3 regions of the Heliorestis convoluta genome follow, and region 2 is predicted to be linked to each of the others. Evidence: a T-box and tRNA genes for the amino acid it is inferred to sense, from the RefSeq annotation. Region 2 holds a T-box; the other regions hold tRNA genes.
The links. A T-box is a leader RNA that pairs with one kind of tRNA and senses whether it is charged. The one in region 2 lies ahead of leuS (leucine--tRNA ligase), so its partner is inferred to be a tRNA-Leu.
Positions count from the first base shown of each region.

Region 1: it has a tRNA-Leu gene. The T-box ahead of leuS (leucine--tRNA ligase) is inferred to sense a tRNA for this amino acid. The anticodon was not compared.
Region 3: it has a tRNA-Leu gene. The T-box ahead of leuS (leucine--tRNA ligase) is inferred to sense a tRNA for this amino acid. The anticodon was not compared.

Region 1 is NZ_CP045875.1:2,840,510-2,843,658, forward strand. Features, by position in the region: gene FTV88_RS16075 (hypothetical protein) at 1-81, shown strand, start outside; gene FTV88_RS13460 (GerMN domain-containing protein) at 271-801, opposite strand; gene FTV88_RS13465 (hypothetical protein) at 888-1,115, opposite strand; gene FTV88_RS13470 (amphi-Trp domain-containing protein) at 1,313-1,573, opposite strand; tRNA gene FTV88_RS13475 (tRNA-Leu) at 1,804-1,888, opposite strand; tRNA gene FTV88_RS13480 (tRNA-Thr) at 1,897-1,972, opposite strand; tRNA gene FTV88_RS13485 (tRNA-Arg) at 1,978-2,054, opposite strand; tRNA gene FTV88_RS13490 (tRNA-Gly) at 2,063-2,137, opposite strand; gene FTV88_RS13495 (PulJ/GspJ family protein) at 2,225-2,731, opposite strand; gene FTV88_RS13500 (GspH/FimT family pseudopilin) at 2,832-3,149, opposite strand, start outside.
Region 2 is NZ_CP045875.1:1,069,907-1,073,055, forward strand. Features, by position in the region: gene leuS (leucine--tRNA ligase) at 1-1,995, opposite strand, end outside; T-box leader at 2,039-2,267, opposite strand; gene FTV88_RS04915 (class I SAM-dependent DNA methyltransferase) at 2,330-3,076, opposite strand; gene rsfS (ribosome silencing factor) at 3,141-3,149, opposite strand, start outside.
Region 3 is NZ_CP045875.1:2,864,935-2,868,083, forward strand. Features, by position in the region: gene FTV88_RS13620 (PRC-barrel domain-containing protein) at 1-289, opposite strand, end outside; gene FTV88_RS13625 (polysaccharide deacetylase family protein) at 697-1,605, shown strand; tRNA gene FTV88_RS13630 (tRNA-Leu) at 1,733-1,820, opposite strand; gene FTV88_RS13635 (hypothetical protein) at 1,946-2,179, shown strand; tRNA gene FTV88_RS13640 (tRNA-Gly) at 2,252-2,326, opposite strand; tRNA gene FTV88_RS13645 (tRNA-Phe) at 2,331-2,406, opposite strand; tRNA gene FTV88_RS13650 (tRNA-Asp) at 2,418-2,494, opposite strand; gene speB (agmatinase) at 2,614-3,149, opposite strand, start outside.

The DNA.
Region 1 (3,149 bases), 1.4 Mb from region 2:
AACACTAGAAAGCTCATCATGGAATCAGGTCTATTTGATCGTGACGCTGAATTACCCCCTGCTAAATCACTAGATATGTAAGATATCCCTTTATTTGATAATGCCTTCTAATACCCTTGGAGTAGGACTTTATTAAAAAATAATAGGATCGCAATTAAGCCCACGGCACTTTTATAGGCCGTGGGCTTCGGGGTTTAATCTGTGGGGTTTAATTCTGTAGGCTTCTATCTTTAGGCAATTTACAATATAAAACTCGATTCTGATTCCCTATTACTGGAACTGGATTGCATTTTCATTTCTAGTCACTGGTTGATCGTAGGCATTGTGTCCTGTTTCGAGCATCTCATTTTCTACATAAAAAGACACCGCATCATAGTCGGGCAACTCGGTAAAGGTGTTGACAATAGCATTGATGGCGAGAAACTCAGAGGCGCTGCCACCTAGATTCGCAAAGCCTTCATTGAAGTTTAGCGAAAGAATCTTACCTTCTATTGTATAGTCAATCAGTTCGGCGTCTGTCGGTAAGACGGCTCCGTATTCACCTGGTTTTTTCAGTTCTTCGAACAACGCTCGAATCAAATCTTCTTGCTCTTCAATTTCTCTTTCAACGCGATTTAAGTATTCTGCTTCCTGATCAGCAAAGTACAAGACAACTTGAATGGCTTCTTCTGACAATTGTTCTTGTACTGGCTCTTGGCTCTGATTGCTTCCATTATCGGTACTATTTCCTGTACAACCCACGAAAAAGATCATCGATAAAACCAAAAAGAGAGCTCCTAGAAACAGTTTTTTTCTTGTCACGCAAACATCTCCTTTGTATGTAAAATTTTACCCTGTTAAACTTCAGCAATGTCGTCTAACAGGGTTGTAAGCGATTGATAGATACTTTATTCGTTTCCAGATTCTGTGGCAGAGACGATTTTGTCAAAGGCACTTTTCTCTTCTTCAAAACGTCCTGTCAGTTCACCAAGCAATGCACTTGCTTGTTCTAGCAAGCGTAATACTTCATCTACTTTTTCATTTTCTTGGGGCTGAAACTGCGTTGTTACGGATTCTTGAATGGCCAAAATCGCTTGATCAGCCAGTTCTAAGGATGCTTCTTGTGTTTCTTTCACTTTTTTTCTCCTTTTCTGTTCACCAAAGTACAATCATAGGATAGTACAAAAGCGAAAGACTTTCAAGCTACCCTTTGCTAGGGTACAGAGGTACTTTTTATATCTCTTGTTACTATCTTCCTTTTTGTTGCACCGAAAGTCGTTGCACATCGTGATGAACATGACTAATGCCTGTGAATATAGATAATAACTATGATTTATTTAATGACGATATTCTCCTGACTCGCACCGGGCCTCCACTCGATCTCGATTTCGAATTTTTCTTTTTCACCCTTGGTCTCATACTTTAACTCTAATTGAGTTCGGCCGGCTGGGCGTATCAAAAATTCTTGTCCGCCTTGTTCAACTTGGAAAGACCCTTCCTGTGAAAGCTTGTCTGCAATCAAACGCAAAAAATCAGCAATCTCTTGTACAGATAATTGTGACTCACTCTTATAATGGACCACTTCTCTAGCCATAAAAATCACTCCTTACTTGCTCTGTCGCCAAAAGTATTGACTGGTCACAGCTTGTAATAAGGTGTTTTACTTAACTTCTTACCCAAGGTTGTCAAGTTATAACAATCTGTCTTGAAGTTAAGGAGTTACTTTGAGTTCATTATAACTTTTGCTTAATTGATTGACAAGAAAAATAAAACAAAAAAGCTTTATGCTATTACAATCATAGCATAAAGCTTTTGCTTTTAATTTGGTGCGAAAGGAGGGACTTGAACCCTCATGGAGTTACCCACACGCCCCTCAAACGTGCGCGTCTGCCGATTCCGCCACTTTCGCATTCTCTATGGAGCCACTGGCCGGGATTGAACCGGCGGCCTTATCCTTACCAAGGATACGCTCTACCGACTGAGCTACAGCGGCATAAATGGCGCGCCCGGAGAGATTCGAACTCCCGACCTGCTGATTCGTAGTCAGTTACTCTATCCAGCTGAGCTACGGGCGCATTGTGTATGGAGCGGAAGACGAGATTCGAACTCGCGACCCTCGCCTTGGCAAGGCGATGCTCTACCACTGAGCCACTTCCGCGTATTTTCTCGTTTGTTGTCGTCGTTCGTTTCCCCTGACGACCTCTATATTTATATCATACCCGAAAATAAAATGCAACCCTTTTTCTTAAAAATTTTTCGGAATTACCTCATTCGATAGCTCTATAGGAACATGACCCCGTCTCTTTTTTTGCTTGATTGTGATGAGTATGGGCCTTATAGAACCGGCTTCGTCTAAAGAGGGCAAATACTGTACTGTAAAAGATTCAATCCCTGAGGCAAGTGGCTTAATATCGTTGCCATGCCGCCTTTGCAGATTTCCGTTGCTATCGAGATAATAACTCACTCTTACCCAGCCTGAACTTGGCTGAAATACATCGCAGTAAATAACGCGATGGTTCGGAATACTAATGTCTTGTCCTTTGTGGATATCCTGACTAATCCAGTGCAAAGCCCAGCGAGCATTAGAAAGTCCATCATAGTGATAGGCTTGCTTCTGCGACCGTTCCAGAGATAGTAGAAGCAACTTCGTAGCTGTTAGGCCGAGAAAGACAAAGAGTAGGGCAACAAAAAGAATCTCGATTAAAGTAAATCCTGCATTTTTGTTGTTTTTTCTATGTTTTTTTTGATTCATTGTAACGTTCCCATGGTACTACCTCGCGATTTGTAATTTTAGTTTTTTTGTTTCTACCCTTTATTAAATGGGACAAAGTCTATTCGTCTATTCTCTATATTTAATCGGGTGAACCTGGCGGTGTTTTCGAGATTCGGACTCGCCCGTTTCGAGAAAGAATGACGTGCCGAAAGTGACCTCGCTCATTTCGTAGTGTAATCGTGCCTCCTAACACAGGGTTGCTTGATCTTCCGTCGATACCAAAGGTACTTAGATCGCGTCTTACTAGAAAAGTTGTGGAGTTGATAACTACGCCCGAAGGTAAATATTGTATGTAGATAATTTGGCTGCCCCTGCCTCTTACATCATATCGATTGCTGCCTTGATGAAAGTAAATGGAGTGATGCTGCCTATTTTTTACAGTTTGTTCTCGAGCCCA
Region 2 (3,149 bases):
AGAAGCATCTAGATGTGGGAGCATTAAAGTGGAAAGGTCACGAAGGGGTTCCTGATAAGCCTGAATGAGACGCCAGACGCGCTGTAAGAAACGATGAGCGCCTTCTACGCCACGATCGCTCCATTCTAGATCCCGCTCTGGTGGCGCAGCAAAGAGAATAAAGAGTCGCGCTGTATCAGCACCATAACGCTGGATAATCTCTTCAGGGCTGACGACATTGCCTTTTGATTTGGACATCTTGGCCCCATCCATCAGTACCATACCCTGGGTCAACAAGTTTTCAAAAGGCTCATCGACACCAACTAAGTTGAGATCGGACAACACTTTGGTGAAGAAACGAGCATAGAGCAAGTGCAAGATAGCATGTTCTACACCGCCAATGTACTGATCTACATTCATCCAATAGTCTACATCATCTCGAGCAAAAGCTTCGTCATCATTTTTCGGAGAGCAGTAGCGCAAGAAGTACCAGCTTGAGCAGACAAAGGTATCCATTGTATCAGTTTCCCGCTGTGCTGGTTCACCACAGCTCGGGCACTGACAATTCATAAAGTCTTCCCGTGAACGAAGAGGGGACTCACCAGATGGCTTAAATTCTACATCCTTCGGTAGCATAACAGGCAATTGCTCATCAGGCACCGGTACTTCCCCACAAGTAGCACAATGAACAATTGGGATGGGCGCACCCCAGTAACGCTGACGAGAGATCAGCCAATCGCGCAAACGGAAGTTGACTTTGCGAGTCCCTTTTCCGTCTTTCTCTAGCTCTGTAGCAATAGCTGCCAGTGCTTCTCTATTTTTCATCCCGTTAAAAGGGCCTGAGTTGACAAGGATACCATCTTCATCATAAGCGTGATCCATGTCTTCGGCCACCAGATCAGGGATTCCTTCTGGCTGAATAACGACTTGGATCGGTAAATTGTATTTAGTAGCAAATTCAAAATCCCGTTGGTCGTGAGCCGGTACACCCATGACAGCTCCGGTACCATAGTCGACGAGGACATAGTTTCCAATCCAAATGGCTACTTTTTCACCCGTCAGGGGATTCAAGCAATAATGCCCTGTAAAGATACCTTCTTTCTCAATATCTGTCGAAGTACGATCGATATCACTAAGATTGAGAACCTTGCGAATAAACGCTCGAATCTCTTCTTCTCGATTGTTGTTTTGTAGCAATTCTTCTACTAGAGGATGCTCTGGTGCCAATACGAGGTAGGTGACACCATAAATCGTATCTTGACGCGTTGTATAGACGCGAATCTTCTCAAAGTCGCCCTTTTTCTCTGGCAAAGCAAAATCCATTTCAGCGCCTTCAGAGCGACCTATCCAGTTCTCTTGCATGGTCTTAACCTTGTCAGGCCAGCCTGGCAGCTTATCCAAGTCATCTAAGAGACGTTGGGCATAGTCTGTAATACGGAAAAACCATTGCTCCAGTGCTTTTTTCTCAACAACAGTATCACAACGCTCACAAGCACCGTCAACGACTTGTTCATTGGCCAATACAGTGGCACAAGAAGAGCACCAGTTTACATTGGCTTTTTTCTTGTAGGCTAAGTTGGCTTTATAAAGCTGCAAAAAGAGCCATTGCGTCCATTTGTAATAATCAGGATAACAAGAAGCAACCTCTCTGTCCCAGTCATAGGAAAGGCCCATTGCTTGCAGTTGGCTGCGCATGTTAGCAATGTTCTCTGTTGTCCATTGTGCTGGCGGTACGCCGTGCTTAATGGCCGCATTCTCAGCTGGTAAACCAAAAGCATCCCAGCCCATAGGATGAAGTACTTGCAAGCCTTGCATCGTTTTAAAGCGAGCGACTACATCACCGATGGAATAATTACGCACGTGACCCATATGCAGTTGCCCAGAGGGATAGGGAAACATTTCAAGACAATAGTACTTCTCTTTGTTCGGATCGACGGTAACACCATATATGTTATCTCGTTCCCAGGCTTGCTGCCATTTTCTTTCTAGATCTTGAAAATCATATCGTTCTTGCATTGCTAGAATCTTTCCTCCTACAAAAAATAAAAACCTTCTCGCCCCATGGGACGAAAAGGTTATTCCGCGGTACCACCCAATTTGTCACTTTGTTACTACATCGTGACCTCTTGCAAGGAGATAACGGTCCTACCGGCACAAACTTAAAATGCATTCGCACGCTCAGTCTGGCAACTCCCGGGCGAGTTCAATCGACTTTCTCCTGTCTCGCAGCAAACGACAGGTCTCTGAAAGAAAAGTACAGATCTACTACTCCCGCTCAACGTCTTTCCTAAAAATATATAATTACACTTCGTTATTATATATTTTTTGACACAAAAAAGCAAAGGCAGTCCTATTTTTTCTGTGCTATCAGAAAAATTCTTTCACTTTCTTTTTCCAGTGGATTCATCTGTAGGTCTCCGTAAAGACCTTGCAAAGTCAATCCAGACTCAGACACAGCTTTTTCGATCTCTTCTAGAGAAAAGGCTTGCTGGCGATGAAACTCCTCAAATCGTTCATAAAGCCCACCTTCTCGAGCTACAAAAAAAGTGAGGTCCATTTCTACGGCTCTTTTGGTTTCATCGTAGTGATTTAACCAAATATAAGCCAGATCATCGTCGACTTCGTAAAAAACATCATTGCCAACCAGGGTAGACAATTTATATTCCGTATGCAGATCGGCGATAAAAAGACCATCTTTTACTAAGACTTGCGCCACTCGTCCAAGTACTTGTGATAGTTCTTCATAAGATTCTAAGTAATTGAGACTATCTAGAAAAGACAGGATTGCATCGACTTGAAAAGGCATCTCTAGGCGCCTCATATCCTGCGATAGAAGCACCAAGCGAGAATCTTCTAGAAAGGATTGGTTTCGGTCTGCTGCAATCGTCAACATATCAGGCGATAGATCAACGCCTATTACATCATAGCCTCGTTCTAAGAGCCTTTTGGTCATGGCGCCAGTACCACAAGCTAGGTCAAGAACACGACGAGGTTTTTGGGGAGATAAGGTGAAAGCTTTTTCGGTAAAATCCATCCGTCCATCGTAATCTACATCCACCATTAAGCGATCGTAAAAAGCCGCAAAAGATTCATACATCGATTCTATTCACTCCGACGTCTATAAAAGCCTATGCCTTTATTTACTTTTCGATCATAAAGCATTAAACCGT
Region 3 (3,149 bases), 1.4 Mb from region 2:
TGGTTCCTGTAATTTTTACATTCCGTTTAATGAGCTCTTGAACTTCTTGAAGATCATGTAGTCGTTGTAAAGATGCTTCACTTTCAATGGTAGCAGCGTACTCTCCTACGCCTTGTAACTCTTGAAAAGGAATTACATCTGCACCGAGATACCAGGAGTCGTTTTCAACTATCAAATACTCCACGGCCCGCTTTTCAGGGTTGATAATTAAATTACGTACTATCCCCAGTTCTCGACCATCGTTGATACTAATAATAGCCAATCCAATGATATTTTGGCTGTTGGTCATGAAGCTTGTCCTCCTCTCAGATAAAAAAACATCTTTCAGATGTACCGCGACTGCTTTACCATTTTTCATGTATTGGTATAGCTATTTGGATTTACTGGTACAACATAATGGTATCTTTCGACAGAAAAAATCAAAACCCTTCAAAACACGTTACACGAATCGATAAAGAAAAAATATTTTTATTTGAACATCATTGTATTATTGTAGCAAGATAGACCTAATTAATGCAATACACAGACAGGTTAGATTTCATAAAAAACGTTAATAGGTACAGTGCTTGATCTTTCCAAGAATTTGGTATATATTCAGTATTGTAAAATGTAGTAATAATGTTCAATGTATTCGAAGTCATCTATGAATATTTTTGTACGCTTCGATTACATAATTGAGGGGAAGGGTCTTTCATTGTGAAGAAAAAGTCACCTATCGTAGGTCTTCCTCTAATGAAGTTGTTTCTTCTGTCTATGTCATTCTTCTTATTGATTCAGTCTGTCTCTTATCTTTATCAGCTAGCTCCCGAACGAAGGACAGAGATTATTTCTTCTATAACAACTTCATCTTTTTCTACCGGTGTCGTCGCCATGGCCGAAGAGCGCGTTGCCTCGGAAACAGATGCTATTTTATGGGAAGAAGTTGAAGAGGAAAGCAGTGCCCTTACAATACTTATAAAAGAAGAAGATGAGCTTGTAGAAGAAACAGTAGAGAAAAAGACTGTTTATCTAACTTTCGATGACGGTCCTAGCTCCATTACACCTTTTGTATTAGACATTTTGCAGGCTTATAATGTGCCAGCTACTTTTTTTGTAATTGGCAACCAGGTGGAGAGATATCCAGAGATTGTGCAACGCATGGTTGACGATGGGCATCTCGTTGGCAACCACACTTACTCTCATCGATATCGCGTAATTTACGCTTCACCACAAGCTTTCATTGACGATTTAGTAAAGTCAGAAGAAGTTCTTTACAACACCATTGGTATAAGGCCGAACATTGTCCGTGCTCCCGGCGGAACCCAGGGTAACGTTAGTAAAGCATTGGCGAAAATACTTGTAGAGCAAGGCTACATCCTCCACGACTGGAACGTTGATTCGAGAGACTCAAAAACTTCTCTCGTACCAGCTGCTTACATCCAAAAACAAGTACATATGCAGACGATGAATAAAAAAAGCGCTGTTATCCTCTTCCACGATGGTGTCGGTAAAACAACCTTGCCTGTCGCCTTACCTCCTATTATCGAGGATTTGCAAAGCAGAGGATTTACATTTAAGACGTTAGATGAACATCCTCAACCGATTACCTTTATAAAAATGGAATAGTTGAACCTTGTAATCAGATCTCTTTCATGGGATCTGATTTTTTATATGGATTGCGTTTTATCACTTCTAGCGATAAAAAACAAGAGCTCTGAATCATTATTCAGAGCTCTTGTAACTTGTTATGTTATGGTGCCGGAGGCCGGACTCGAACCGGCACGGATTATTCGTCCGCGGGATTTTAAGTCCCGTGCGTCTACCAATTCCGCCACTCCGGCAGCTTGCGTGGTTCTAACCACAAGGAAGAGTATAACACAGATTGACTACATCGTCAACAAGAAAAATGAACCAGTTTCATCATCCCTTGTTCAAGCAACACTAGTTGAAGACAGGAGGTGATATTGTGACGACACACTACATTGAAATTACACCTGCTACGGACCAACTGGGTATTCTATCCGATAGAATCCGAGAGCTCGATAGACAGGATGAACTGGTTATCATCATGAATGCCAAAGACGCCCATCAACACGACAAGGTCTTCGAATTCTTACGAGCCCGCGGCCTAGACTATCAACCCCAAGGTTCTCACGACGGCAACGAGTACCGCGTCATAGCCAGACGACGATTTCATTGATGAATCTATGTCGGCGGTCGTCGACAAAGTCTTGTAAAAAGCCACCATACAGGTGGCTTTCCTGTTCAACCATGGAGCGGGAAACGAGATTCGAACTCGCGACCCTCGCCTTGGCAAGGCGATGCTCTACCACTGAGCTATTCCCGCAAAATGGTGCCTCGAGGCGGAATCGAACCACCGACACGAGGATTTTCAGTCCTCTGCTCTACCGACTGAGCTATCGAGGCAATATATAAGATGGCGGAGCTGACGGGATTCGAACCCGCGGTCTCCTGCGTGACAGGCAGGCATGTTAGGCCTCTACACCACAGCTCCCTCGCAACAAAGAGAATTATACAACAAGCTCGAAGGAAACGTCAACTACTTTTTTAATATTTTTACGAAGGGGTGCTTGAAAAATCTTTCCAAAACACCCCGCTCGCTTGTTTATCTTCTTACCAGAACGATAAAATCGCTTCTCGAATTACTTTCGCTGCTAAAAGAGACGTACGGTCGGACAAGTCGGCCGAGGGAGCTACTTCAACAAGATCAAAGCCGACAATATCGAGCTGACCCAACAACCGCATCGCTTCAAACATTTCTCGAGGTGTACAACCACCAGGCTCTGGCGTTCCTGTTCCAGGTGCATAGGCTGGGTCGAGTACATCTATATCTAAAGTAACATAGACGGGACGACCTTTCAGCTTATCAACAACCTTCTGTAAAGCAGGAAAGATTTCGTCTACATACATATGCGTATTCTCACGAGCAAAAGCAAATTCTTCTCTCGTTCCAGAACGAATTCCAAACTGATAGACATTGTCGCCACCGATTAAGTCTACCACTTTGCGAATCACAGTAGCATGAGAGTTTGTTTCGCCCAGATAATCGGTTCGCAGATCTGCATGAGCATCAAAGTGAATGACGGCTAGATCAGCATAGCGGTCTGCAAAAGGCTTTACAATCGGATAGGTAACCAAATGTTCTCCAC